DNA from 3 places in the Mesorhizobium sp. M1428 genome. Region 2 is predicted to be linked to each of the others. Evidence: predicted binding sites of a transcription regulator. Region 2 holds the regulator's gene; each other region holds the start of a gene.
The links. Region 2 encodes LexA, which represses DNA repair genes until DNA is damaged. Its sites were predicted from a motif close to TGTTCNNNNTGTGTTCNG; they were not measured.
Positions count from the first base shown of each region.

Region 1 (9,830 bases), on a different contig from region 2:
CGAAACCGCCGAACGGCTGGAGGGCCGCGTCGCCGAACGCTTTCCCGATGCAGGCTTGCGCGGCGTTGCCGCCGAGCTCGTGTCCCTGTCGCGCGATCTGGCAAAGGCGGCCAAGGCGCTGGAGGCGCCAATCTGGTGGCTGCGCGGCCTCATCATCGCCGCTTTCGTCGTCGGAGCGCTGATGTTCCTGTTCGTCGGCACAATCCTGCCGCTTGGCCGCATTTCTGGAAACCACGACGCCTTCCAATCCGTGCAAGGCATCGAAGCTTCACTCAACATGATCATCCTCGCCGTGCTGGGCTTCCTTGCCCTGATCCGCTCCGAGGAGCAGATCAAGCGCAAGCGGGTGTTCCGCCAGCTCCACGGGCTGCGGTCGCTGATCCACGTCATCGACATGCACCAGCTGACCAAGGATCCGGCAGCACTTTCAGCCAGTTTCAAGCCGACTGCGCATTCGCCAGCCCGCATCACCAACGCCGCCGACCTTGCCCGCTATCTCGACTATTGCTCCGAAATGCTGTCGATCACCGGCAAGATCGCCGCGCTGTTTGCGCAATCGGTCAATGACGCCGTGGTGATCGACGGCGTCAACGACATCGAGAACCTGGCTTCGAACCTGTCGCGAAAGATCTGGCAGAAGATCACGCTGATCGAAACCCCTCATGGGCAGCCGGCACGCGCGGCGAAGACCGATCCCGAGCCGGGTCCGCCGCGTCAGCCTGCGGTCCGCAAACAATCGGGGCCGGCAAGCTAAAACCCGCGAGCCGGCGGCAGATCCGCGAGAGCGGCAGAACGGGGAGTTCCGAAACCCCGGTTTTGCGCCGGATGCTCTAAGCGAATGTTAATCACCCTCGCCCAGCATGCCGGCGAAGACTGTGTCGACCGGCACGGAGCGCTCGACTGGCAAGCGACCTATCCCTGACCACCAAGGAGCTGCGCAAAACGCGGAGCGCCGCCGCTCGCCTGTTTGCCTGGTTCTCTTCGCCGATGAGATTGGAACCGGAAGCCGTCCGCGCCCGGCTTCTCGACACCACTTTCGATCGCAAATTCGCAGTCCTGTTCGGCACCATCAGCGTTCTGGTGGTTGCGGTCAGCGCCGCATTTGCCACCGGGAATTGGTGGCCCTACGCCTGGATCGCAGCCGACCTGATGCTTTTCACCGTCCGTGTTCTGCTGATGCGGGAATGCGAGCAGGCCCGCAGGCGCGGCTCGAAAGGGCCGCTGGCGGGCCTGATGGCAGCCAGCGGTATCTGGTCGGTTGTTTTCGGCCTCGGCTGCTATGGCTGTGTTGCCAGCGGGAATATGGCGCTTTCCGTACTGGCCGCCTTGAATGTCGCAGGTGTCGTTGGCGTGGTGTCGTCACGCAATGCGGCGACCCCGCGCTTCGCTATATTCGTCATGTTGGCCGTAAGTCTGCCTTACGTCGTCGGTGCATTGTTTTCTGCGGCGCCCGGAATGCCGATCGTCGGAATTCAGACGCCGTTCTATCTGGCCGGCGTCATCATCGTGCTTCTTCAGAACCACGCAATCAACGCGCGCATGATCCGCGCCGAACTGGACAATCGCGACCTGGCGATCAAGGACGCGCTGACCGGCCTGCCAAACCGGATCTTCCTGCAGGAGAAATTGCGCGACATGTGCCGCGACCTTGCGGCGCCGGCCGCCAATGGCGGCAAGCCGTTTGCAGTGCTCAGCATGGATCTCGACGGCTTTAAGCAGGTCAACGACCGTTTTGGCCACGCCGTCGGCGACGTGCTGCTGTGCAAGGTGGCCGAACGCTTGAAGCGCGGCTTCCGTCCGGGGGACGTGGTCTTCCGCATCGGCGGCGACGAATTTGTCATCGTTTTGCCCGCAACCTCGGAGATCGAGGCTACCTACCTGGCAAAGCGCGCCATCGAAAAGGTCTCGGTGCCCTTCGACCTCGGGGTCGGTTCCGCCATCCATGTCGGCTTGAGTGTCGGCAGCGCCTTCGCACCCGCCGACGGCGGCGATCCGGAAATCCTGCTCACCTGTTCCGACCATGCGCTCTACGAAGCCAAGCGCACCGGCAAGGGCCGTTACTGGGCGCCTGTGCGGGCTACGATCTGACGGTCGCGACGACGGCTTCCGGCGTCAGGCAGGGCGATCCGCTTCTCTCCTGCTCGGCCGCGCCAGCCCGGCCATGTCTTGCGTCGCGCCGCTCTTGACCGTTACCAGGATGACATCGGCACCGGGCAATGCTGCGGCCGGATCGGCCGTGACCGACAATGCCTCCGGCTTGACGGAACGGTCGCGGCCATCAGGGTCGGTGATGCGCAATCCACCTTTTTGCAGCGCCTGCTCGATGCGCGGTCGCGCCAGCAGAACCACCTTCCGCCCGGCAAGTATCAGGCAGCCGCCTGCGTAGCAGCCGATACTGCCGGCACCGGCGATTACAATCGTCTTGCCATGCCTGACCATGCGATGGCCCTGTCCTGGTCGAGAAGCCTTGCCGCAATTATACGACATGAAAACCATACTGTCGGCGGCATGGCTGGCCCTTATGTCTGGCCGTGACAGGCCTTGCGCTTTCGACTATCGCTTTTGCCCATGATGCTGCCTACCGATCCAGCCCGAAATCTGGCTGCTCTCATCCGCTGCGCTTCCGTGACGCCCGCCGAGGGCGGTGCGCTGAGCGAGCTGGAAGAAATGTTGAAGCCGCTCGGCTTTGCCGTCGAGCGCCCGGTGTTTTCCGAATCCGGCACACCTGACATAGAGAACCTTTACGCGCGGCGTTCCGGCAACGGCCCGCATCTGATGTTTGCCGGCCATACCGATGTGGTGCCGGCGGGCGATGAAACCGCCTGGACGCACCCGCCCTTTGCCGCCGAAACCGCCAATGGCGAGATGTTCGGCCGCGGCGCCGTCGACATGAAGGGCGGCATTGCTTGTTTCGTCGCGGCGGTAGCGCGACATATCGCGCAGAAGGGCGGCCCGAAGGGATCGGTCTCGCTGCTGATAACCGGCGATGAGGAAGGGCCGGCGATCAACGGCACGACGAAACTGCTCGAATGGGCGGCCGCCAAGGGTGAGAAATGGCATGCCGCGATCGTCGGCGAGCCGACCAATCCCGACGCGCTCGGCGATATGATCAAGATCGGCCGGCGCGGCTCGCTGTCGGGCACGGTCGTCGTCAACGGCCGCCAGGGCCACGCCGCATATCCGCAGCTAGCCGACAATCCCGTGCGCGGCCTGGTGACGCTGGTCGACGCCTTGCTGCACCCCGTCTTCGACAACGGAACAAGGGATTTCCAGCCGACTAATCTTGAGGTGACCTCCATCGATGTCGGCAATCCTGCCACCAACGTCATCCCAGCGAAGGCAGCAGCTACCTTCAATATCCGCTTCAACGACACATGGACCGCCGAGACGATCCAGGCCGAGATCCACAACCGCCTCGATCGGGCGGCGAAACGCAAGAAATACCGCGCCGGCAAGAAGACGCCGGTCGACTACGAGATCGTCTGGCGCGACGGGCCGAGCCATGTTTTCCTGACACGCGACGACAGGTTGATCGAAACGCTTGGCGGCTCGATCAAGGAGGTGACCGGCAGGAAGCCGGCGCTCTCCACCTCCGGCGGCACCTCCGATGCCCGCTTCATCAAGGATTATTGTCCGGTGGTCGAATTCGGCCTGGTCGGCAAGACCATGCACATGGTCGACGAACGCGTGGCGATTGCCGACCTTGAGACGCTGACGCAGATTTATCTGCGCTTCGTTGAAGACTGGTTTGCGCAGGACATATCCTAGTGATGCTTTCAGCGGATGAAACCTACGCTTCGCTTGCCGGTGCCTGGCGGCTGATGCTCGGCAAGGCCGACGGATTTCGCCTGCTCGACCTTTCGGCGGACGGTTTCTGGAACTCCTTTTTTGCCATCGTCGTCGCGGCGCCGGCACTGATCGTCGGCTGGGTCGGTATTGCCAACGAGATCGGCGATCCCAACGCATTCGTCGGCCGTTTCAGCATGTTGATCCGCCTGGCCACCGTCGATATCGGCGCCTGGGTGCTGCCGCTCATAGGCCTCGCCCTGGTGGCGCCGCGGGTCGGCGTCGGCGGCCGTTTCGTCCATTATGTCGTGGCCAGCAACTGGGCCTCGGCGATCATCGCCTGGATGATGCTGCCATCGGCGTTGATCCGGCTTTTCCTGACGTCGGCCAACGAAGTCTCCGGACTGGTGTCGCTGCTGTTGTTCGCGCTGTCGATGGTATTGACCTGGCGGATGACCAATGTTGCGATCGGCAGGGGTGCGGCCACCGGCAGCGCTGTTTTTGCCGGTATGTTCGTGGCGTCGCTGATCGTCCTGTTCGGCCTGCAGGCGCTGCTCGGGATCAGCGTTCCGGATCAGCCAGGCGTTGGATAATCGACGCCAACGAGAAACAGCCCGTCGGGCGGCGCCACCTGACCGCAGGCCGCACGGTCGCGCGCGTCGAGCGCCGCCTTGAGGTCGGCAATAGTCCAGCCGCCTTCGCCGACACGTTTGAGCGAGCCGACCATCGAGCGCACCTGGTTGTGCAGGAATGACCGCGCCGACGCGCGGACTTCAATGAAATCGCCCGCCCGGCTGACCTCCAGCCGGTCGAGCGTGCGGACCGGGCTGGTGGCCTGGCACTGGGTCGAGCGGAAGGTGGTGAAATCATGCCGGCCAAGCAGCACCTTTGCCGCTTCGTGCATGGCAGCCGCATCAAGTTGCTTCGGTACCCACCAGATCTTGCCCTTGTCGAGCGCCGCCGGCGCGCGGCGGTTGACGATGCGGTAGAGGTAGTGGCGGCCGATCGCCGAGAAACGCGCATCGAAGCCATCCGGCACGACGGCGGCCTTCAGGATGGCGATGCGCACCTTGGCCGCCTGCAGATGCGCGTTGACGGCGTCGCGCACCTTGTCGCCGGGCCATGCCTTGATCAGATCGACGTGCGCCACCTGAGCGGTCGCATGGACGCCGGCATCGGTGCGGCCGGCGGCGCGCAGCGAAACCTGCTCACCACAGAACTTCTCGATCGCCTGCTCGATCGCCTGCTGCACCGAAGGCTGGTTGGCCTGGCGCTGCCAGCCGGCGAAGAGACTGCCGTCATATTCGATGTCGAGGCGAAAACGCGGCATTCCCGGATCGAGGCGAAATCAGGCGGCGAGGGCTGAGCCGAAGGCCGAGGCGTAGACCAGCCTGCCGGTCTCCGGCGCCTCGCCCCAGGCAAGCGCCTGCAGAGCCTCGCTTTGGTAGTCGCTCTCGAATTTTGCTGCACGGGCGCGGCTGTAACCGAAACGGCCATAGTAAGCCGGATCGCCGAGCACCACGGCGAGCGTCTCGCCGGCAGCCTTCAGGCGGATATGCGCCTCGCGGACCAGCGCACCGCCGATGCCGGTGCCGTGGAACGACGGCTCGACCGCCAAAGGAGCCAAAGCCACCGCCGGGAAGCTCTTGCCGCCATTCTGCACGAAAAGCCGTGAAAATAGGATATGGCCAACCACTTGCCCGTCTTCGTCCGCCACCAGTTCGACGACGGCGTCACCGCCGGTGACCAGCGCGTCGACCAGTCCGGCCTCCGTCTGCTGGCCAAATGCGTGTTCTTCGACAAGGCGGATCGCCTCGCGGTCCCGCGGCGTCGCCGCGCGTATGGACATCATGCTCATGACAATTTCATTCCTTTTTCGAGCTTGGCCCCGCGCAGAAACTCCTGCGCGGCAATGGGCCTTCCGCCCGCACGTTGAACTTCGACCAGCCTGATCGCGCCTGACCCGCAGGCGACCGTCAGCCGGTCATCGAGAATTCCTCCCGGTTCGCCGGCGCCTTGCGAGAGCGTCGAGCGAAGCAGTTTCAGCCGTTCCACGCGGCCGCCGATTTCGGTCTCGCACCATGCACCGGGAAAGGGCGACAGGCCGCGAATCTGGTTGTGCACGTCGCCGGCAGGTCGCGGCCAGTCTATGCGAGTCTCCGATTTATCGATTTTCTTGGCGTAGGTCACCCCCACCTCCGCCTGAGTGGTAAATGTCAGCGTATTCCGCTCCAGCCGTTCGAGCGCCTGCACCATCAGAGCCGCACCCAACACCATCAGCCGGTCGTGCAGATCGCCGGCCGTCATGTCGGGTCCAATGGCGCATTTTTCAACCATTGCCACAGGGCCGGTGTCGAGGCCTTCCTCCATCCGCATCACCATCATGCCCGTTTCGGTATCGCCGGCCATGATGGCGCGCTGGATAGGGGCAGCGCCGCGCCAGCGCGGCAACAGCGACGCGTGACCGTTGAGGCAACCGAGCCGCGGCGCCTCGAGAATGGGTTTGGGCAGAAGCAGCCCGTAGGCGACGACCACGGCGACGTCGGCACCCAACGCGCGGAACGCCTCCTGCTCCGCCTCGCTCTTCAGCGACACCGGCGCGCGGACCTCGACACCCAGCCGCTCCGCCTCGCGCTGCACCGGCGACGGCGTCAGCTCGAGCCCGCGCCGGCCGCCGGCGCGCGGCGGCTGCGTGTAGACGGCTGCCAATTCATGCCCTGCCCCGGCAATCGCCCGCAAGGTCGGCACGGAGAATTCGGGCGTACCCATGAAGATGACACGCAGGGGCATTCGTCGACCCCTACCCCACCATCTTGCCCGGCGCCTTGTCCCTGGCGAGCTTTTTGAACTTCTTGACCACCATGTCGCGCTTCAGTTTTGAGATGTGGTCGATGAACAGCACGCCGTTGAGGTGGTCGATCTCGTGCTGCAGGCAGGTCGCCATCAGCCCTTCGGCCTCGATCTCCTGCAGCTTGCCGTCGCGATCGAGATACTTCACCCGCACCGCCGCCGGCCGCTCGACCTCGGCGTAGTAGTCCGGGATCGACAGGCAGCCTTCTTCATAGACCGAACGCTGGTCGGAGCTTTCGAGGACTTCGGGATTGATGAAGACGTGCGGTGCCGGCGTCTCGTCCTCTTTGGCGAGGTCGATGACCAGCATGCGCCAGGGTTCGCCGACCTGGATCGCAGCGAGGCCAATGCCGGGCGCGTCGTACATGGTGTCCAGCATGTCGCCGGCCAGTTTGCGCAAATTGCCGTCGACACGCTCGACCGGTTTTGACACCTGACGCAGGACGGGATCGGGAAGGATGATAAGCGGCTTGATCGACATGGCGTCTCACCTAAGACCTCGCAGGAAAAGCGTCAACCGGGACGCCTTCGGGTCGTTCACGTTTTGATCTGTGCCGGCAGACCGAATCATCTATGCTGTTGGCATGAACGATCTGGCCATCATCCTGTCCGAACCTGTCGCCCGCCTCGGCGCCACCACGATCACGCTCGGCCATGCCCTGGGTTTCGGCGCAATGCTGTTCCTCGGACTGTTCGTGGCGCTCGTCGTTGCGCTCTGGCGATCGGCCAAGGCGCGTGCAATGGCGGCTGCCGAAGCCGCCGACCACGCCCGCGACGCCGAGGCGAGGATGGCCGGCATCTTGGCAAGCCAGGCGGAAATGCAGGGCCGCATGGGCGCCATCGCCGAAGTGTTCGGGGCGCGCCAGGCGGAACTGACACAGTCGATCGGCCAGCGCCTCGATGCCATGACCGGCCGCTTGGGCCAGACCATGACCGAGCAGACGAGATCGACGCATGAGAGCCTCGCCAAGCTGCAGGAACGGCTGGCGGTCATCGATATCGCGCAAGGCAACATCCAGTCGCTGGCCGGCCAGGTCGTGCAATTGCAGGCGATCCTTTCCAACAAGCAGACGCGCGGCGCCTTCGGCCAGTCGCGCATGGAAGCCATCGTCGCCGACGGATTGCCGCACGGCGCCTATGAATTCCAGGCGACCTTGTCGAATGGCAGCCGGCCCGACTGCCTGGTGAAGATGCCGAACGGCGCACCGTCGCTTGCCATCGATGCAAAGTTTCCGCTCGAGGCCTGGAATGCCATCCGTGCCGCCGAAGGCGCCGACCTGCAGAAGTCCGCCGCTCAGGCTTTCCGCCGCGACATCGAGGTGCATGTCCGCGACATCGCCGAAAAATACCTGATCCAGGGCGAGACGCAGGACACCGCCTTCATGTTCGTGCCCTCGGAATCGGTGTTCGCGGAAATCCATGAGAATTTCGAGGCCGTTGTCCAAAAGGCGCATCGATCGCGGATCGTCATCGTCTCGCCATCGCTTTTGATGCTGTCGATCCAGGTCATCCAGGCAATCCTCAAGGACGCACGCATGCGCGAGCAGGCCCACCTGATCCAGGGCGAGGTCATCCGGCTGATGGAAGACGTCTCCCGGCTCGACGAGCGGGTGCGCAAATTGCAGACGCATTTCGGTCAATCGGCCAGGGATATCGAGGACATCCTCGTCTCGACATCGAAGGTGACCAGGCGCGGACAAAAGATCGAGGCGCTGGAGTTTGGCGTACAGCCGGCAGAGGACACCGCTGGTTCGAATGGCAGCGGAGCAATAGCGGAAAGCAGCCCGCGCGTCGCCGATTCGAAAACCGGGCAATTGAGGCTGAGGGTCGTCGAAGGCGACGATTGAGAGCTATGCTGGAACCCGGAGCCGAGCGCTTCGCCCGGGTCCGGCGCTACTGCTCCTCGATGATGATTGTGCCTTCGAATTCCGGCAGCCAATGCAGCGCCGAGCGATGCCAGATCTGCTTTCTCGGCACCAGTTGATCGCGCTGCCGTGTCGTGCCGACCCTGATGCCGTAAACCTTCGGTCCCGCGCCCGCCGACGTGGCGTAGAGATGCGAGCCGCACTCACCGCAAAATGCCTGGGCGCGCTTGGCGCCGCTCGAACCGGTCTTGATGTAGATTTTCGGCGTGCCCTTGGTGATCCTGTAATTGTCCTCGGACGCCGGCACGGTGACGCGAAAGGCCGTTCCGGTTAGCTTCTGACAATCGACGCAGTGACAAATGGTGGTCTTTTCCGGATCGACTTCGGCCTCGTAAGTGATGGCGCCGCAATGACACCCGCCGTCGATTTTCATCTTCGTTCCTCCTGGAGCTTTTGCCCGCAATCATAACCGGGACTGCCCGATGGCGCAGCCATTTTCCTCAGACCGGTTCGCCTCCGGACGCCGCCAAGGCCTTGCTCCGGCGTTCCCAGGTGCCGGTGGTCTGCGGCTTGACGAAGAGCCGCGTCACCTCCGGCATCTCCGCCTTCAGTCGCGTCTCGAGGCGCTCGACGCAGGTCTCTATCTCCGGCGCCGACAAATGATCCTCGAACTCGATGCTCAAAGCGGCGACGATCTCCTGCGGACCCATATGCAGCGTCAGCACGCCATTTGCCCGTTGCACCGCCGGGTCCTGCTGGACGATGGCCAGCACCTTTGTTTGCACCTCGGGCGAGGCCGGCTCGCCGAGCAGCAGGCTTTTGCTTTCGCGCGCCAGGAAGATGGCGGTCGCGCCCAGGATGAGCGCGATGCCGATCGACGCGGTGCCGTCTAGCTTCGGCATGTCCAGCCGTTCCGCCGCCAATATGCCGGCGAAGGCGACAACGAGGCCGAGAAGTGCCGCGCTGTCCTCGAAGAGTACGGTGTAGACACTCGGATCCTTGCTGAGCTGCACCGCCTCGAGCCAGCCGTGGCTGCCTTTTTGGTGACGGAATTCCTTCAGCGCCACCAGCCAAGAGGTACCTTCGAAGAGGAAGGAAAGGCCAAGGACAGCGTAGTTCACCTTGGCGTTGGCGATCGGCTCCGGCGCCATGATGTGCGTCACGCCTTCGTAGAACGATATGCCGGCGCCCAGCGCAAAGACGAGGAGCGCGACGATGAAGCTCCAGAAGTACAGCTCGCGGCCATGGCCGAGCGGATGCGTGCGGTCGGCCGGCCGGGCGGCACGGTGCATGCCGTAAAGCAGCAGGCTGCCATTACCGGTATCGACG
Region 1 covers NZ_JAMYKT010000004.1:186,926-196,755, reverse strand. The annotation lists gene NKG60_RS08055 (hypothetical protein) at 1-754, shown strand, start outside; gene NKG60_RS08050 (GGDEF domain-containing protein) at 988-2,088, shown strand; gene NKG60_RS08045 (2-dehydropantoate 2-reductase N-terminal domain-containing protein) at 2,113-2,439, opposite strand; gene dapE (succinyl-diaminopimelate desuccinylase) at 2,569-3,768, shown strand; gene NKG60_RS08035 (transporter) at 3,771-4,379, shown strand; gene truA (tRNA pseudouridine(38-40) synthase TruA) at 4,361-5,116, opposite strand; gene NKG60_RS08025 (GNAT family N-acetyltransferase) at 5,135-5,644, opposite strand; gene fmt (methionyl-tRNA formyltransferase) at 5,641-6,570, opposite strand; gene def (peptide deformylase) at 6,587-7,117, opposite strand; gene NKG60_RS08010 (DNA recombination protein RmuC) at 7,221-8,483, shown strand; gene NKG60_RS08005 (GFA family protein) at 8,530-8,934, opposite strand; gene NKG60_RS08000 (cation diffusion facilitator family transporter) at 9,002-9,830, opposite strand, start outside.
Region 1: a site for LexA is predicted at 7,171-7,188, ahead of NKG60_RS08010 (DNA recombination protein RmuC). Genes of this name have one in related genera too.

Region 2 (9,830 bases):
ATCATCGCCCCGGCTTCCTGGGCTCTGCGCGTCAGCGCCGGCATGTCGCGCAGTTCGCCCGACTTGTAGTTGACGTGGTTGACCAGCACCACAGCGGTGCGTTCGTCGATCAGCTCTTCGATGCTCGGCGCGTCGACCCCCGAGAGGCGCAGCAGCGTATCCTTTCGCGTCGAAGCCACACCCTCAGCCATGTAGAGGTCCGTCGGAAAACTATCGCCCTCGGCGACGATGACCTGCCGCTCCGGTCGCATGGCCATGGCGGCGTGCAGCAGTTTATAGATGTTGACCGACGTCGTGTCGCAGACCACCGTCTGGCCGGCCGCGGCACCGATCAGGCGCCCGAGCTGGTCGCCAAGTTCAAGCGGCATGTTGAACCAGCCGGCCGTGTTCCATGCGCGGATGAGATCATGCGACCATTCTTCGGTCGCGGCCTTGCGCAATTCATCGAAAGCGGCACGTGAAGCAGCTCCTAGCGAATTGCCGTCGAGATAGATCACTCCTTGCGGCAACACAAAGCGGTCGCGCATCGCGCGCAGCGGATCTGCGGCATCCATCGCCTTTATGGCCGCGAGATCGGGAATTCCTGTCATGATTTGCCTGCTCCCCCAAAATTCAATGCAACGCCGGATACGCATCGACTGTTCTTCCATCACCTGGTTGCGCGCAGGAAGGCTCCACCGGCGAGAAGCAGCCTAACCAGGCGGTGGAAACCAGGACTTAACCCGAGGTTGGCGTTTTGAGTTCGTTTCGTTCACGGTGCATTGACCAAACCGCACACTCGATAGGGGTTCACTTCCGTGCCCTCCGCCGACCGACGGCCGATGCCAATGTGGCCTTCCGGGAAGCCAGAAGGGCGCAAACGAAAGCAGAATCAAGGCGATGAGGCTCGCGACGGTGAAAGTGGGGTACCCCGGTTAGGGGACGTCGTTTGTTTCCCGAGCCTTAACGCATTCATTAAACTTTAAACAGTTGCGGAACACAACTGGAACAGATAGTGTTTGTTCTGGGTTTGTTTTTCTGATTCTGTTGGGGGTCGCTATGCTGACACGCAAACAACACGAACTGCTTATGTTCATCCACGAAAGATTGAAGGAAAGCGGTATCCCGCCTTCCTTCGACGAGATGAAGGAAGCGCTCGACCTGGCTTCCAAATCGGGAATCCACCGGCTGATTACGGCACTGGAGGAGCGCGGCTTCATTCGCCGTTTGCCCAACCGGGCCCGTGCGCTGGAGGTGCTGCGCCTGCCTGACTCGATCGCCCCCGGCCTCAATGCGGCACGCAAGTTCTCGCCGAGTGTCATCCAGGGCAGTCTTGGGCAAGGCGGTCCGCGGCAAGGCAAGCCGACATCGTCGCGCGTCCCTGCGGCCGGAAATGACGACGATGTCGTCGCCGCCGTTTCGATCCCGGTGATGGGCCGCATCGCCGCCGGTGTGCCGATCGACGCCATCCAGCACCAGACGCATTCGATTTCGGTGCCGCCGGATATGATCATGGGCGGCGAGCATTATGCGCTCGAGGTCAAAGGCGATTCGATGATCGAGGCTGGCATTTTCGACGGCGACACGGTGATCATCCGCAATGCCGATACGGCGAGCCCCGGTGAGATCGTGGTGGCACTGGTCGACGAGGAGGAAGCGACGCTGAAGCGGTTCCGCCGCAAGGGCGCTTCGATCGCCCTGGAAGCCGCCAATCCGGCCTACGAGACGCGCATCTTCGGACCAGACAGGGTCAAGGTGCAAGGCAAGCTCGTCGGACTGATCCGCCGCTACTGAGTTCCGCCCTTGGCGCCGGCTTTGGGTTTGTCGGCCCTGCGGTATGGCGGCAGGCCCCGTGCCGCGCGTGAAAATTTCCGCTGCACGTGCCAGGGCCGGTATGATTTTTCGACCGCGAAACGGATTTCGGCGCGTGTTGCAGCTTGTGGATCGAAATAGACGGCGGCACTTCCCGCGCGCGCCAGTTGCCGTTTGGTGACGACGAGGACCAGCCGGTCGTAGTAGCAGGGGTTATGGGCGGTGGCGTCGTCGATGACGATCAAACTGGCAAAGGCGCAGGCTGGCCGCGCAGTATCGCGGTCCTTGGCTTGTGCGATGATCGCGCCGGATGGATGCCTGGCAAGGCAGAGGCCGTCCGTGCAAATGAACGGCATACCCGGCGGTAGGTCGGCCGGATCGGCAATGTCGAATTGCGGATCGTTCTTTCCAGGTGTTTCCGGCGCGACGATAGCCTCTGATGTGAGCGCGCGTTTCCAGTTGTCGATGGTGAACTCATTCGGGCGTGCCCGGTTGACCGCGAGTTCACCGCTGTCGATCGGCAGCGCGACCAACCGTGCGTCCTCCGAGATCAATACATCGGGTACGCGCGTCTGGGTTGTCGTTAGCAAGCCGGCGAGCGCAAAAGGAAGTGCCGCCAGCCGCAACCAGGTCGTCGCCATGCTGGCAATGACAAGGGCGATCGTCACCAAAAGGACGGATCTCAGCGAAATCAGCCCAACCGCATCGATTGGCGAGCGCTCGGAGATCCACCCGGACAGGGCGATCATCGCCGTCAGCCCCTTGCCCATCACGTATAGGAAAGGCCCATCCGCGCCGAACGGCATCGCCAGCGCACTGAGGACGGCGAAGGGCATGACGACCAGTGAGACGATGGGCATGATGGCCAGATTGGCCAACAGGCTGAGCGGCGCCACGCGCTGGAAATGCCATATGGCGAAAAGCGCCGTGGCGCTCCCTGCAATGATTGAGGTCATCGCCAGGCCGCCCATGCCCAGCAGGACCTTTCGCGTGGCGAGGCGTAGCGGCGACCGCCGCGGCGGCGGCGTGGTGGCCCTGCCGGCGCGGTAGTCGGACCAGCCGGCATAGGCGCCGACAAGGGCCGCCGTCGCGGCGAAGGACATCTGGAAGCTCGGACCGACCACCTCGTGTGGCGACACCAGAATGACCGCGATGGCCGAGATCGCCAGGTTGCGCATGGTGAGCGCGGCCCGGTCGAACAGCACGGCGATAAGCATCACCGCCAGCATGATGAAGCTGCGTTCGGCCGCTACCACAATGCCGGAAAAGACGAGGTAGGCCGCAATCGAAAAAAGCGCGGCGGCCGCGGCATATTTCTTGACCGGCCGTCGCGATGAGAAATCGGGAAACAGCGCAAAGGCGCCGCGTAGCAGCGCCATGATGGTGCCGGCGACCAACGCCATATGCAGCCCCGAGATAGAGATGATGTGATAGATGCCTGTACGCCGCATCGCTTCGTTGATCTCCTCGGGAATGCCGGCGCGCACGCCGACGATCAGCGCAGCAGCAATCTCGCCCTCGGCGCCGCCGATGCGGCTGCGGATATGGTCGGCGATGGATTCGCGCGCGTCTTCGATCGCAGAAGAAAGCCGCGCGGCAAGCGGCATGCTGCCCGACGACACGACTTTCGGATTGCCGAGAAAAAAGCCGCTGCCGCCGATACCGGCGAAATAGCTGTCGAAGGAGAAATCATAGCTGTCGGGCCGCACCGGCCCGGTCGGCGGCAGCAGCCGCACATAGCCGGCGATCTCGGAACCGGCGGTCAGCTCAGCCGGTATTTTCATCGCCGAAACGCGGACCCGTTCCGGCATGTAACGCAGTGTCGGCCTGGCGGTTGAGATCACATCGATCGTCAGCCTGATGCGGCCGCTCGCCATGGGCTCGTACGATACGACGCGACCCGTCAGCCGCGTCGAGATTTCGGAACCGAGCATATGCGTCCCGACACGCCAGGTCTCGAACTTGGCGGCAAGCACGCCAAGCGCGCAGAGCAACGCCACTATGAAGCACAGGCGCGTCCTGGGCCATGACCGCGAGACGACGGCACAAAGGGCTGCCAAGGCGACGATAGCGATCGGCTGTGGGAAGGCCGGCTCGGCCGCCATCGCGAAATACACGACCACCCCGCATGCGAGGAACACCGGCACCAGCAGGAAGGCGATGCCGCGGTCGAGTTCCAGGCCGGCCGCCGAGGTTATGCTATTGCGGATACGGGACGGTGACGGGAGGCGGAAGCGACGGCGTAGGCGCACGATGGGCTCGCCCGCGGGCACGGGAACCGTTGCGGGGTCGCTGGCCGGCAGCGACGGAGCATCAAAGCGCGGAGCGGGCAGCAATGCCGGTGCCGGAAGGACAGGCAGGGGAGCGGCAAACAGCAAGCGTTCGCTGACGCCGCTGCCAGCGTCCTCGCCCTCGCCCGCACCACGGCCTCGCACAGCCATCGGGTCTGCCCCTTGCGCCCTCGACCTCCTATGCTACATGAACGCGCAACGCGCGAAAGTCCGCAAACCCACTTCCTTCGCCCGCCTGAGAGTTCCATGCCCGATAAGGTCGTCACCCGTTTTGCCCCCTCGCCCACCGGCTATCTGCACATTGGCGGCGCGCGCACGGCGCTGTTCAACTGGCTGTATGCCAAGCACACAGGCGGCACGATGCTGCTGCGCATCGAGGACACCGACCGCGAGCGCTCCACCGATGCGGCAACCGCGGCCATTCTCGACGGGCTTTCCTGGCTTGGCCTGACATGGGACGGCGAGCCGGTGTCGCAGTTCGAGCGTGCGCCGCGCCATCGCGAGGTGGCCGAGGAGCTCGTTCGCACGGGCAAGGCCTATTATTGTTATGCGACGCCTGCCGAGCTGGAAGCAATGCGCGAGAGCGCACGGGCCAAGGGGCTGCCTCCCCGCTATGACGGACGCTGGCGCGACCGCGACCCGTCGGAGGCGCCGCCCGGCGCCAAGGGGGCGATCCGCATCAAGGCGCCGACAGACGGCGAGACGGTGGTACATGACCGCGTCCAGGGCGACGTGCGCTTTCCCAACAAGGATCTCGACGATTTCATTATTCTGCGCTCGGACGGCAATCCAACCTACATGCATGCCGTCGTCGTCGACGATCACGACATGGGCATCACCCACATCATCCGCGGCGACGATCATTTGACCAACGCCGCACGCCAGACCGTAATCTACCAGGCCATGGGCTGGGAGGTGCCGTCGATGTCGCATATCCCGCTGATCCACGGTGCCGACGGCGCCAAGCTGTCGAAGCGGCACGGTGCGCTTGGCGTCGAGGCCTATCGCGCCATGGGCTACCTGCCGGAGGCGCTGCTCAACTATCTGGCGAGGCTTGGCTGGAGCCACGGCGACGATGAGATCATGTCGATCGCCGACATGATCGCATGGTTCGACATTGGCGACGTCAACAAGGGCGCCGCCCGTTTCGACTTCGCCAAGCTCGAGGCGCTTAATGGCGTGCATATGCGCCGGATGAACGACACCGCGCTGCTCGACATCTTCGTCGCCACTCTGCCCTATCTCGAAGGCGGCCCGGCAATCGCCGCGCGCCTCGACGACGGACGCAGGGCGCAACTGCTTGCCGCTTTGCCGGGCCTGAAGGAGCGCGCCAAGACGCTGGTCGAACTTGTTGAAGGGGCTGCATTCCTGTTCGTCGAGCGGCCGCTGCCGGTCGACGAGAAGGCGGCGGCGCTACTCAGCGGTGAGGCGCGCGCGATCCTGCAGGGCGCTCATGCGGCACTAGCCATGGTGTCGGACTGGTCTGCCGCCTCAGCGGAAGCCGCGATCCGCGACTATGCGCAGGCAGGCGGCCATAAACTCGGCGCCGTGGCCCAACCTTTGCGCGCCGCGCTCACCGGCAAAAGTACCTCGCCAGGTGTCTTTGATGTGCTTGCCGTGCTTGGCCGCGAGGAAAGCCTGGCGCGGATCGCTGATCAAATCGATTAGCAAACTGGCCCAAGAAGATTGGCATTGAAAGGTGTGTTTCGCAGTGCAACATTGGGTCTTGGCCTAATCTGGCGCGCAGATTCAATTGCGGGCGCAAATGTGCGTATTCCGATGCTTTTGACGTGTTGGGTTCAGATATTTTGCCTTTGCCGGCCTGAGGAAACAAAAAGGAGTTTGCTATGACCGAACCTGCGACAAAAATGGAATTTGGCGGCAAAACCCAGGCATCCACGGCAAAGCTGGAACTCGGCGGCAAAACCCATGAATTCAAGATACGAAGTGGTTCGGTAGGACCTGACGTCATCGACATCGGTTCGCTCTACAACACTGCCGGCGTCTTTACCTACGATCCCGGCTTTACGTCGACGGCGAGCTGCGAATCGGAAATCACCTTCATCGATGGCGATGCCGGCATTCTTTTGCACCGCGGCTACCCGATCGACCAATTGGCCGAGCACGGCGACTTCCTCGAAGTCTGCTATCTCTTGCTCTATGGTGAACTACCGACCAAGGCGCAGAAGGACGATTTCGACTACCGGGTGACGCGCCACACCATGGTGCATGAGCAGATGTCGCGCTTTTTCACCGGCTTCCGCCGCGATGCGCATCCGATGGCGGTGATGTGCGGCGTGGTTGGCGCGCTGTCGGCCTTCTATCACGATTCCACCGACATCTCGGACCCTTATCAACGTATGGTCGCCTCAATGCGGCTGATCGCCAAGATGCCGACGATCGCGGCGATGGCCTATAAATACCACATCGGCCAGCCATTCATTTACCCGAAGAACGAGCTGAATTTCGCAGCCAATTTCCTGCATATGTGCTTCGCCGTGCCTTGCGAGGAATACAAGATCAATCCGGTGCTGGCGCGCGCGATGGAGCGCATCTTCATCCTGCACGCCGATCACGAACAGAACGCCTCGACTTCGACCGTCCGCCTGGCTGGCTCGTCGGGCGCCAATCCCTTTGCCTGTATTGCTGCCGGCATCGCCTGCCTGTGGGGTCCCGCACATGGCGGCGCCAACGAGGCAGCCCTGAACATGCTGGGCGAGATCGGCCATGTCGATCACATCCCGGAATTCATTGCGCGCGCCAAGGATAAGAACGATCCGTTCCGATTGATGGGATTTGGCCACCGCGTTTACAAGAACTACGATCCGCGCGCCAAGATCATGCAGAAGACCGCGCACGAGGTCCTGGGCGAGCTCGGCATCAAGGACGATCCGCTGCTCGACATCGCCATGGAGCTGGAAAAAATCGCGCTGACCGATTCCTATTTCATCGAGAAGAAGCTCTATCCGAACGTCGATTTCTATTCCGGCATCACGCTGAAGGCGCTGGGCTTCCCCACCACCATGTTCACCGTGCTGTTCGCGGTCGCCCGTACCGTCGGCTGGATCGCGCAGTGGAAGGAGATGATCGAGGACCCGCACCAGAAGATCGGTCGCCCGCGCCAGCTCTATACCGGCGCGCCGGAACGGGATTACGTGCCGATCGCGAAGCGGTGAAGATGGTGAATGGGAGCAGCGAAGCGTCGCTCCCTGTCCATGGAAACCACTATTCACAATTCACTATTCACCGTTCACTCACTTCCTCACCATGCCCATCACCACCCCAGCGGCAATCTCGCCTGACGGCTTGGCGGTTGCCATACGCCCGGCAATCTCGGCAAAACCGTGCTTCTGCCAGGTGCGGTAGGCGGTATCGGAGAACAGCGCTTCCAGCTGCCGCGCCAGATAATGCGGCCGCACATATTGATTGTAGTGTTCCGGCACAACCGGCCGGTCGGCAATGAGATTGGGCAAGGCTGCGCTCCATACTTTGATTAGCGGCTGCGCCATGCGCATGACCGGATCGAGCCGGTAGCAGGAGATCATCGGCACACCCGCCAGTGCCAGTTCCAGCGATACCGTCCCCGATGCGATCAGCGCCGCGTCCGCCTTGCCGAAGGCCTGCCATTTGCGTTCGGCATCAAGTATGATCTCAGGCTTCTCGTCCCAGCTCGCGACCGAGGTCCTGACCAGGTCGGCGACGTGTGGCACCGTCGGCAACAGCAGGCGCAAGCGGTGCCCGCGTGCCCGCAGGATCGACACCGTCTCGCCGAACGGCCCAACCAGGCGCCGCACCTCGCCGCGACGCGAACCGGGCAATACAAGCAACGTTTTCACTCGGTCAGCGGAGACGTCACGCGGCTGCGCCTGCGCCCTGGCGGCACTGACTATGCCCGGATCGTGTGCAAGGCGATGCCCGACATAGGTGCCGGGCGGCCCGCCCAGGCGAGCGAGTTCCTTCACCTCGAACGGCAGGATGCAAAGAATGTGATCGACATATGGCTTCATCGCCGCCGCCCTGCCCGGTCGCCAGGCCCACACGCTCGGGCAGACATAGTGGACGGTCGGGATGGTCGGATCGGCGGCACGCACCTTCTTGGCGACGCGCAGCGAGAAATCCGGGCTGTCGATGGTGATAAGGCAATCGGGCTTTTCACCGCCAATCGCGTTTGCCGTCTGGCCGATCCGCCGCATCAGGCGCGGCAGGTCGCGCAGGATGGCGCTAAGGCCCATCAGCGCGATCTCGCTGCCGTCGAACAATGGCGCCAGGCCGAGCGCCTGCAAATGGCGGCCGCCGATGCCGACAAGCCGAACGTCGCGCCCAGTCATGAGCTTGAGCGCCTGCACAAGGTCGGCGCCAAGCAGGTCGCCTGACTCCTCGCCGGCGACGACGGCTATCTTCAACGGCCGCTCATTCGCCATGCGCCGGCTCCGCAGCAGGCAGCCCGATCACGAAGAGGCCGAGCGCATTGGCACACCCGATGGTGGCGGGACCTTCGAGCACCAGCGAGCGGCCGGCTTCGACGGCAATGCCGGCCAGTCCGGCGGCATGCGCCGCCTCGACCGTCAGCGGACCGATGGAGGGCAGATCGGCACGCAGTTCCTGACCGGGCTTGGCACATTTGACCAAAACACCACGGCTCCTGCCAGCCAGCCTGCCGTGCCCGCGTAATTGTTTTGTCCGCTCGAGCAGCCCGTCGGTGCCTTCGACGCCTTCCAAGGCAATGGCGCGGCCGCCGACCGCAACAGCCGCCTGGCCGATATCCAGCGCACCGATTGCTTTTGCTGCAGCGTGCGCCGCCTCGATGTCGCGCCAGTCGGATTTGCGTGGCGCCGCCTTGGTCAGCAGGCCTTCGGCAGCGACCAGGTCCGGCACGATCTCGTGAGCGCCGACGACCTTGATGCCGCTGCGCTCGATCCTGCGCACGAACAGTTTCAGCACCGTGTCGTCCCCCCGGGTTACACCGACGAACAGGCTGGGTAGCCACGCGAGCAGGCCCAAATTGAGGCGCATGGCGCTCAGCCTGGGGCGCCGCGTGATATGACCCGCGGTCACCACATGCGTAACGTGATGCCGCTTAAGGATCGGCAGCAGCGAGCCGACGTCTTCCAGCCTCAAGGTTGTCTGCTCATAGGGCTCGAAATCGGCTATGCGATCGACCTCGCCGGCCGCCATCACGACGAAGGGCAATTTGCCCTGCCGGGCGAGCGCTCGGGCAATTTCGACCGGGAGACTACCGCCGCCGGCGATGATGCCGACCTTGGCATCTGGCGCGAGATCAAGGCCCTTTCCGGCAGCCTCAATCTTCGTCATCTGCCCTCAGTCTTCATCATCGGTATCGTCGCCGTCGCTACCCTTGAGCGACGGCACGGCGTAGTGCCGCTTGCCGCGACCGGCGATGAAGTCGACGATCTTCATGGCAGTCGGCGACGAGGCGAATTCCGCCTTGGCGAATTCGATGTTTTCGCCGACGGTCCGGGAGCGATCGAAGATCGTCTTGTAGGCTTTGCGCAGCAAGTGGATCTCCGAACGCGGCAGGCCGGCGCGCTTCAGGCCAATGATGTTGAGGCCGCGAAGGCTGGCACGGTTGCCAACGGCGATGGCGTAAGGAATGACGTCGCCGACGATCGCCGAGCAACCGCCGAGGAAGGCGTTATCGCCGATGCGGACAAACTGATGAACCGCGGTAAGGCCGCCGATGTAGACATTGTCACCGACTTCGCAATGCCCGCCTAACGTCGCTTGATT
Region 2 covers NZ_JAMYKT010000005.1:159,382-169,211, forward strand. The annotation lists gene kynU (kynureninase) at 1-590, opposite strand, end outside; gene lexA (transcriptional repressor LexA) at 1,039-1,773, shown strand; gene NKG60_RS09625 (ComEC/Rec2 family competence protein) at 1,767-4,232, opposite strand; gene gltX (glutamate--tRNA ligase) at 4,329-5,750, shown strand; gene gltA (citrate synthase) at 5,930-7,258, shown strand; gene lpxB (lipid-A-disaccharide synthase) at 7,337-8,503, opposite strand; gene NKG60_RS09645 (LpxI family protein) at 8,493-9,395, opposite strand; gene lpxA (acyl-ACP--UDP-N-acetylglucosamine O-acyltransferase) at 9,402-9,830, opposite strand, start outside.

Region 3 (9,830 bases), on a different contig from region 2:
GCCGCCGACGTCATCCAGGAATCGCGTCGCCAGCCGGTGCTGGTCGATTTCTGGGCGCCGTGGTGCGGCCCCTGCAAGCAATTGACGCCGCTGCTGGAGAAGGCGGTGAAGGCCGCCGGCGGCAAGGTCAAGCTGGTCAAGATGAATATCGACGACCATCCATCGATCGCGGGCCAGCTTGGCATCCAGTCGATACCGGCGGTCATTGCCTTCAAGGACGGCCAGCCGGTCGACGGCTTCATGGGCGCCATTCCCGAGAGCCAGATCACGCAATTCATCCAGAAGGTTGGCGGCAAGAACGGTGGCGCGCCGCAAGTGGCCGAGGCGCTGGCCGCGGCCGCCGAAGCGCGCGACGCCGGTGACGTGCAGACAGCGGCCGACATTTACGATGCCATCCTGGAACAGGCGCCGGAGACGATCGAGGCGATCGCCGGCTTGGGCGACCTGCTGTTCGAGGCCGGCGATGCCGAAGGTGCCGAGGCGGTGCTGGCGCGGGCGCCGGAAGCAAAGAAGGATGCGCCCCAGCTCGCCGCGCTGCGGGCCAAGATGGCGCTCGCCGCGCAAGCCGCGGCACTGGGCAATCCGGCGGAACTGGAACGGCGGCTGGCCGAAAATCCCGGGGATCACCAGGCACGGTTCGAGCTTGCCATGATCCAGAACGCCAAGGGTGATCGCATGGCGGCGGCCGACAATCTGCTGGCGATCATCAAGGCCGACCGCTCGTGGAACGACGACGGCGCCAGAACCCAGTTGCTGCAGCTCTTCGAGGCATGGGGCATGACCGACGAAGCAACGCTGTCGGCACGGCGCAAATTGTCCTCGCTGCTGTTTTCCTGAGCCGGCGCAGACTGTTTTGTCGCGCGGGCTTGCGGTGGGCCGCGGCTGCGCCAGATTAGGTTTTCGGACGGCGTTCGATTTCGGGTTTCCAGTGTTGCGCCTTGTGCCGGCCGGGAGGAGACGGATTTGGTGCGCTTCCTGACAAAGCGATCGGAGGATTGAGGTGCAGGCGGGAAACGCACATTACCGACTCGCTGCGGACTTACCGTCGACCATGCCGATCTTTCCGCTCGAGGGCGCATTGCTGCTGCCTGGAGGCCGCATGCCGCTCAACATCTTCGAGCCGCGCTATCTGCAGATGGTCGACGAAGCGATCGCCGGGCCGCGGCTGATCGGCATGATCCAGCCCAGCCTCGACGGTGCGCTGCGTTCAGACGGCGAGCCGGAGCTCTGCAATGTCGGCTGTGCCGGGCGTATCATTGCGCTGTCCGAGAGCGGCGACGGCCGTTACCTGATTTCGCTGCAGGGCGTGTGCCGGTTCCGCATTGTCCAGGAGCTCACGGTCAAAACACCGTTCCGCCAGTGCCGGCTGACACCTTTTCTCGCCGATCTCGACGAGGAGCAGGCAGACGCCGAGATCGACCGGCCGGCGCTGCTCAAAGCGTTTCGCGCCTATCTGCAGGCCAACGATCTGGAGGCCGACTGGGAAAGCGTCAGCCGCGCCGAAAACGCCATGCTGGTCAACGCACTGTCGATGATGGCGCCCTACGGGCCGGCCGAGAAACAGGCGCTGCTCGAAGCGGCCGATCTGAAGACACGCGCCGAGACGCTGATCGCCATCACCGAAATGGCGCTGGCGCGCGACAATGAGGATTTCGGTTCGAGTTTGCAGTAGGCTCTTGCCTTCTCCCCTTGTGGGAGAAGGTGGATCGGCGCGCAGCGCCGAGACGGTTGGGGGGTGCTGGACGGAGTGCCGCCGGTGCCAAGCTGGAACACCCCTCATCCGACCGAGCTTCGCTCGGTCACCTTCTCCCGCGAGGGGAGAAGGTGGGCCGCGCGCAAAAACCTGAAGCGGTCGCCTTGTGGAAGGATGGATCGGATGGCGGATGGACGTGACGGGAACAGGACTGTCGACCCCAAGCTGCTGGAACTCTTGGCCTGCCCGCTGACCAAGGGGCCGCTTGCCTGGGATCCGGAGCGCGGCGAGCTTATCTCGCGGGTGGCAAAGCTTGCCTATCCGGTGCGGGACGGCATTCCGATCATGCTGCCATCGGAGGCGCGTGTCATCACCATAGACGATGCCATGCCGCCGCCGCCGCGCCTGGGTGGAACGCCCTGAGTGCTGCGGTTCAGAACCGCTCCGTTGCGATCTTTCGCGCCTCTATTGAAAATTGCGCCCTTTGGGCATGACCTTCTCTGCCTTTCCCAATAATTCCGTTTGCGCGATGCTATCGGGCCGAACCTCGTCTGCACGGCTCGACAGTCTGTCCGCAGGCTTTGCCTCTTCCAGCAGAACCGACAGCCACGGCGTCAGATCCTCGACCTTCTCGGCGACGATATGGATGACGTCCGATTCCGATTGCAGTTTGCCGGTGACGCGGATGAGACGCGCGCCCATGACGATGGGGCGGAAGCGGTTGAAGGTCCTTTCCCAGAAAATGATGTTGGCGACCGCATTCTCGTCCTCCAGCGTCAGGAAAATCGCCTTGCCATTGCCCGGCCGCTGCCGCACCAGGACAAGGCCGGCGACCGAAACGCGCCGGCCGTCCCGCACCTGGCCGAGGCGCGCATTGGGCGTAACGCCGGACCGATCCAGCCTTTGACGCAGGAAGGCGACCGGGTGCGCCTTCAGCGACAGGCCGAGCGAGCGGTAATCGTGGACGACGTGCTCGCCGAGCGGCATTGTCGGGAGCCTGGTCTCTGGCTCGAGATCGCGCAAGCGGATCGCCGGCTGGTCGAACAGCGGCAGCTTTTCGGCGGCACTCTTGCCGTCGAGCGCGCGGACCGCCCATAGAGCGTCGCGCCGGTTCAATCCAAGCGAGCGGAAAGCGTCGGCCTGCGCCAGTTTTTCGATCTCGTCGACGTTGAGGCCCGAGCGCAGCCAGACGTCGCGCACGGATGCATAGCCGGCGCCGCGCCTCGACACAAACGCTTCCATGCGCTCCTTCGACAGGCCCTTGACCTGGCGAAAGCCAAGCCGGACGGCATGGCTGGTCCGGATGACGCCGCGCATCTGGGCATGGCGGTCAAGGATACGATCCGGATCGAAAGGCGATTGCTCCAAGGCGCAGTCCCAGCCGGAAAAATTGACGTCGACCTCGCGGATCTCGACGCCGTGGTCATGCGCGTCGCGGACAAGCTGGGCCGGCTGGTAAAACCCCATTGGCTGGGAATTCAGGATCGCGGCGCAGAACACGTCGGGATAGAAGGTCTTGAACCAGCAGGAGGCATAGACCAGCAGGGCGAAGGAGGCGGCGTGGCTTTCGGGAAAGCCGTATTCGCCAAAACCCTCGATCTGCTTGAAGCAGCGCTCGGCGAAGTCTTTTTCGTAGCCCTTGGCGACCATGCCGTCGACCATTCTCTTGCGGTAATTGCCGATCGTGCCGGTGCGCTTGAACGTCGCCATGGCGCGGCGCAGTTCATCGGCCTCGCCCGGCCTGAAGCCGCCGGCGACGATGGCGATCTTCATCGCCTGCTCCTGGAACAGCGGCACGCCCAGCGTCCTGCCGAGTATTTTTTCCAGTTCCGGCTTGGGATATTCGGGTTTTTCCTTGCCTTGCCGCCGGCGCAGATAGGGGTGGACCATGTCGCCCTGGATGGGGCCGGGCCGCACGATCGCCACCTCGATGACGAGGTCGTAGAAGCTTTTCGGCTTGAGCCGCGGCAGCATCGACATCTGCGCGCGCGATTCGATCTGGAAGACGCCGATCGTATCGGCGCGGCAGATCATGTCGTAGACATGTTTGTCCTCGGCCGGCAGAGTGGCCAACACATAGGGCCGGCCGTACGCGTCCCGCGCTTGCGGATAATGCTCCCGGAGCAGGGTGAAGGCGCGCTGCAGGCAGGTCAGCATGCCGAGCGCCAGTACGTCCACTTTAAGGATTTTCACCGCGTCGAGGTCGTCCTTGTCCCACTCGACCATCTTGCGCTCGTCCATCGCCGTCTTGACGATGGGCACGATCTCGTCGAGCCGGTCCCTGGTGATGACGAAACCACCGACATGCTGCGACAAATGACGGGGAAAGCCCATGATCTCGTTGGCGCATTCGATCACATGACTTGTCGATGGATCGGTCTGATCGAGGCCGCCGGCCTTTGTCTCCTTTTCGCCGAGCTCCGAGGTCGACCAGCCCCAGATCGAGCTGGACAGTGCGCCCCGGACGTCGTCCGACAGGCCCATCGCCTTGGCCACTTCGCGCATCGCCGAGCGGCCCCGGTAGCTGACGACGGCGGCGGCCAGCGCGGTACGCTTGGTGCTGTATTTGGAATAGATGTACTGGATGACCTCCTCGCGCTTTTCATGCTCGAAATCGACGTCGATGTCGGGCGGTTCGTTTCTTTCCTCGGAAATGAAGCGCTCGAAAAGCGTGTCGATCTTGTCCGGGCCGACTTCGGTGATGCCAATGCAGAAGCAGACGATCGAGTTGGCGGCGGAGCCGCGCCCCTGGCAGAGAATGTTCTGGCTGCGGGCGAATTTGACGATGTCGTGGACGGTCAGGAAATAGCGCGCGTAGTTCAGGCGTTCGATCAGAGCGAGTTCCTCCTCGATGCGCTGCGTCACAAAAGCGGGTACGCCCGAGGGGTAGCGGATGGCGGCTCCCTCCTTGGCCAGCCTTTCCAGCTCGGCCTGCGGCCCGAGACCCGATTCCGTCGGCTCGTCGGGATAATTGTATTGCAGGTCACTGAGCGAGAAGGTCAGCTCGCCGGCAAAACGCAGCGTTTCCGCCAGCGCTTGCGGATGCCTGCGGAAAAGCCGTGCCATCTCCACCGGCGGCTTTAAGTGACGCTCGGCATTGGCCGCCAACTCCAGCCCCACCTCGGCGACGGGCACATTGAGGCGGATCGCCGTCAGCACGTCCTGCAGCGGGCGCCGTTCCGCCGTATGGTAGAGAACATCGTTGGTCGCCATCAACGGGATGCCGGCCAGCTCGGCCATCGCCGCCGCCTGCTCGATCCGGAAGCGGTCGTTGCCGCGGTAATCCGGCGAAACCGCCAGCCGCAGGTTTTCGCCGAAGCGATCCTTGAGCCGGCTAAGCAGTGCGAGGCTGGTTTCCGCATCCGCCGATAGATCCGGCAGGATGGCCAGCGACAGGAGATCGCCCCATTCGAGAAGATCGCTCTGTTTGAGGAGCGTTGCCCCTTTTTCGTTTTCGTCACGCAGATTGGCCTGCGTCAGCATGCGGCAGAGATGACCCCAGCCCTTGCGGTCTTGCGGATAGGCGAGGATGTCCGGCGTGCCGTCGCAAAAAACCAGGCGGCAGCCGGGATGATAGGAAACACCCTCCACCTTGGCCTGTTGCCAGGCGCGCACCACGCCCGCCACCGTGTTGCGGTCGGCGAGACCGATCGCCGAAAACCCCAGGAATTTTGCCGCGACCACCAGCTCCTCCGGTTTCGAGGCGCCGCGCAAGAACGAGAAGTTCGACTGGATGCCGAATTCGGCATAGGGGATGGCCGTCAGCGCATTCATGCGAAGATCCCATGCATGAACCAGCGCGGCGAAGGCTGCGAGGCGCCGTAGAGGCCCTGGCGATAGAGCCAGTAACGGCGGCCATCGGCATCCTCGATGCGGAAATAATCCCGGGTTGGCTCATCTTCTCGTCCCGCCGCCCCTCGCCACCATTCAGGCGCGATGCGCTCCGGCCCTTCAGCGCGCGCGACCCGGTAGAGCGCGCGCCGCCAGCGGAAGTTCAAAGGCGGGCCTTCCGGCATTTCGGTGGCCGGCACCTCGATCGGCTCGGGCGAACGGAAAAGCCGGATCGGCCGTTCCGGCTGGAAGACGGTCGAGGGAGCGTCCTTCGCCTTGTCGGGCTGCTTCGGCGGCGAGCTTCTCTGCGGCGCCTCCGTAAAGGGAAGGGTGGCGACGGCGCGCTCCGGCAAATGGCTCTCGACGGCGACCGGCTTCAAGACCGCGCCTTCGCCGAGCCGGGCGCGAATGCGGTCGGCAAAAAGCGCGATATCGGCACCGTCGTCGTTCGTCTCGCCGGCAAGGTCGGCCTGCTGCATGTCGAAGGCGGCGACAGTCAGCACCGAAAGGCGCACGAGATCGAAGCCATAGCCGGCGTCGATGTCCTGTTCGAGCGCGGCAAGCCTTTCGTGGAACAATTTCTGGATCAGCCGCGGCTCGCGCAGAGGCCGCGAGGTGCCGACGGCGATGCGGCTGACGCCGCCATCGACGCGGAAGAGCAGCAGCGCCAGCCGCCTTGCGCCCTCGCCGCGACGCTCGAGGTCGCTCTTCAAGGTGGTCGCCAGCATGCCTGTCAGCCGCTCGATGTCCTCGGTCAGCATGATCGGTTCGGCAAGGTGACGCTCGACCGAAAGCGGTGCCACCGGCAGGCGCGGCGACACGGCCTCCTCGAGGCGGCCAAGCGCCTGGTCGAGGCGCAAGAGCAGCGATGCGCCGAAGCGGCGGGCCAGCGGCGCGCGCGGTGCTGCCATGACGGCGCCCGCCGTGCGCAGGCCGACGCTTTCGAGGCTGGCGCGGACCTCCGGGCCGATGCGCAGCGCCGCCAGCGGCAAGGGCGCGAGAAGCGCTTCCTCCTCGCCATCGGGAACGATGCGGTCGCCGGCAAACCGCGCCGCCGCCCAGGCAGCACCAGGCGTGGCGGCAAGCCCGGCGCGGACATCGAAGCCCTGATGGAAAAAACGCGACAGGATATCGTCCAGCATCGAGCGTTCGCCGCCGAAAAGATGGGTGCAGCCGGTGACGTCGAGATAGAGGCCGTCGGTCCCGTCGAGCGCCACCAGCGGGGTATAGCGGTCGCACCAGTCGGCGAGGCCTTCGAGCAGGCGCCGGTCGGCCTCCGGATCGGCCTCCACGATGTCGATCGAGGGATGCATGGCGCGCGCATCGGCTATGCCCATGCCGCGCTTCAGATTAAGCGCCTCGCCCCGCTCGTCGAGGGCGGCGATGCGCTGGGTGTTCCCTTGGCGATGGCTGACCACCAGCGGCAGGTGATCCGACGGCCGGGAACGCCAGGACCGCCCCAGACGCTGCCGCAGGATCCTCTCGGCGGCGAGATGCGGAAACCACAGGGACAGGATTCTTTGGCCGTTCTGGGGTCCATTCCTGAGACCTTCTTTCCTCGCCCCGTCTTTCTTCGAATATGCGTTCATCGGGGTTCCACTCCAGTGTGAATTTTCCGGGCAAGGCAGTGCGGCTCTTGCCGATGGTGACGGTGAAGGCGGGCCGGCCGATCGAGCCGGCGAGCGGGCCGGCAATCGTCTGGCGCGCTGCCGCCGGTGCCGGCGACAGGACGAGGCGGACCGGCGCTGCCGTCGGCTCGGGCTCGCCGGCCTGGCGCAGCAGGAACAGCGGTCGGCCCGCACTCTGCGCCCGGGCGTGCAGCCGCCGCGTCGCGGTGAGGTCAAGCCGCTGCGGGCTGCCGCGGATTTCGAGGATGACAGCGGCCAGCGCCGTCATCCGGGCAGCCTCCTCGGCGATCCACAGCGCATCGAGCAGCCTTGGCGCCTCGGAAAACAGCAATTGCTCCGGCTCGATGCCGAAGAAGGCGTGAAGCCCCCTGGCATAGGGAAAGCCGGCCTCACGGAAAACCTCGGATGTGCCGATCCACAGCACCGGCAGTCGCGGCCCCTGGCTGAGGATCAGGCTGACGAGCGACAAGGCAAAACCGGCGACGGCCCCGGCATCGCGGGTCGCGGCGCCATGAAACTCGCTCAGCGCCGCCTTCGGCAGGCCGCCGCTCAGCGCAGCATCGAGGCGCTCGGCGCCGGTGCGCAAAAACGCATCGGGCGGCGCCACGGCGAGGCCGCGGCGGACAATGGTCAGATTCCGAGCGGGTGCCGGATGCCGAGAGGGTGCCGGACTCTGACGAGGGACATCCGCGTCAAACGACGAACCGGCCGGCGCCTCCAGGCGTTCGGGCAAGGTCCCTTCGATCTTCGCGATCTGGCGGCGCAGGGCAAAAACAGTCTCCCGCGCCACGGCGCTTGTCGCCATGACGGTCAGCTTCCACTCACAATTGTTCCTGTTATGTTCCTATAGATTCCAGAGGCAGCCCGAAGAGTCAAGCGGAGTCATGGGGAATTTATTCCCAATTATATACGTGACAAAGTAAGCGCCACTTGGGATAAATGATTCCAAGGAGTTAGCCCAATGCGCCTCGACAGCCCGATCTTCCAAGACGCCGACGCCGCCCGCATCCATTTGGAAGCGCAGCGCTGGCCGTATGGTCCTAACTGCCCGCATTGCGGCAACGCCAATCCCGATCGCATCACCAAGATGGAAGGCAAGGCGCATCGTCCCGGCCTGTACAATTGCATGGAATGCCGCGAGCAGTTCACGGTCACTGTCGGCACCGTATTCGAGCGTTCCAAGATCGCCTTGAACAAGTGGCTTCTGGCGACGTTCCTCATGGCTTCGTCAAAGAAGGGCATGAGCGCTCACCAACTGCACCGCATGCTTGGCGTTACCTACAAGACCGCCTGGTTCATGGCGCACCGCATTCGCGAGGCAATGAACGAAGACGTTCAGTCATCTGGCCCGCTCGGCGGCGAAGGCAAGACCGTGGAAGCCGACGAAACGTATTATGGACGCCGCGAAGATGGCTACGTTTCGCCGGAGCGCAAAGGCCGTCCGTATCTAAAGCGCAAGAAGCCCATGAAGAACGCCGTCATTGGTCTGGTCGAGCGTGGCGGCAAGGCTCGCATGTTCCATGTCCAGCACGCTACCAAGGTCGCCGTGCGCGATATCCTAGTCCGCAACGCCGACCGTCAATCGACCCTCTACACCGACGAAAGCGCCCTCTATCCAGTTACTGGCCGCGAGTTCTCCAAGCACGATACCGTGAAGCATTCCGCCGGCGAATACGCTCGCGGCGACGTGCATACGAACACTATCGAAAGCGTGTTCTCCGTCTTCAAGCGCGGCATGGTCGGAACGTATCAGCATTGCGGCGAAGCTCATCTTCACCGCTACCTTGCCGAGTTCGATTTCCGGTATAACCGCCGCACTGCATTGAACGTTTCGGATACGGAACGTCATGACCAGCTGCTCGCCAAGATCGAGGGTAAGCGCCTTACCTATCGGCGGATTGGTGAAAGCTCGCACGCTTAAACAAAAAGCCCGCAAGCTACTCCGAAAGCGAAAGAAGAAGCCCCTGTGAAAACGGGGAATGACGGCTTGTAGGAGTCGTCGCGCGTATTCGAATCAACTAATGTCTGATTCGGTCTAACTCCAGACCGGCCACGGGACGCGCCCTGAACGGGCGGGGCGCTATCCCGCGTTCCGGTTAACCGGGGACCATCCCGGCGGAGGACACGAACATGGTCGCATGTTCATGGCCGAAGGCCGTACACGTCACCTTCTACGTGCGTGTACGTTTTGGACGACTTGAGTTCGTCCGCGAGCATTGCAGGAGTTATCCGTCCTACTAAGGCGGAAACCTCCCAAGTGCCAACTGGCCCCGCTTCGGCGGGGTCTTTTTTAGAAGCTGAATCGTGTCTCAATTCGCTAGTTTTTGCAAATCGTTTCGTCCCCGGTCTGTTCTGATTTTGGGGATTTATTTTCGTCTTTGGGCTTGGGACTGGCTTGATGTGGCTTCGGCGGCGTCTTCAGCATCCGCTTTAGCGTCTCGTTGAACTGGGCTTCGTTATCTTTGGAGGTTTTGCCGGGCATGGAACTTGACTCGCTATTCGACAGTCCTAGCGCGCTGATCGACCATGCACGGGACCACATCAAAGATGCCGAGGATCGGTGTCGCGCCTTTTTCGAGGCGACACCATACACCAAAGTCATCGATGTAGATTTTGAAAAAAGGGAGGAGATCCATAAGCTCAGGCTTTCCGCGAAGCTCCCCGCCAAGATCAGCGCA
Region 3 covers NZ_JAMYKT010000031.1:14,900-24,729, forward strand. The annotation lists gene trxA (thioredoxin) at 1-837, shown strand, start outside; gene NKG60_RS28080 (LON peptidase substrate-binding domain-containing protein) at 1,001-1,672, shown strand; gene NKG60_RS28085 (Trm112 family protein) at 1,877-2,116, shown strand; gene NKG60_RS28090 (error-prone DNA polymerase) at 2,159-5,467, opposite strand; gene NKG60_RS28095 (DUF6504 family protein) at 5,464-6,942, opposite strand; gene NKG60_RS28100 (ImuA family protein) at 6,875-7,957, opposite strand; gene NKG60_RS28105 (IS1595 family transposase) at 8,114-9,073, shown strand; gene NKG60_RS28110 (hypothetical protein) at 9,470-9,634, opposite strand; gene NKG60_RS28115 (hypothetical protein) at 9,633-9,830, shown strand, end outside.
Region 3: a site for LexA is predicted at 7,981-7,998, ahead of NKG60_RS28100 (ImuA family protein). Genes of this name have one in related genera too.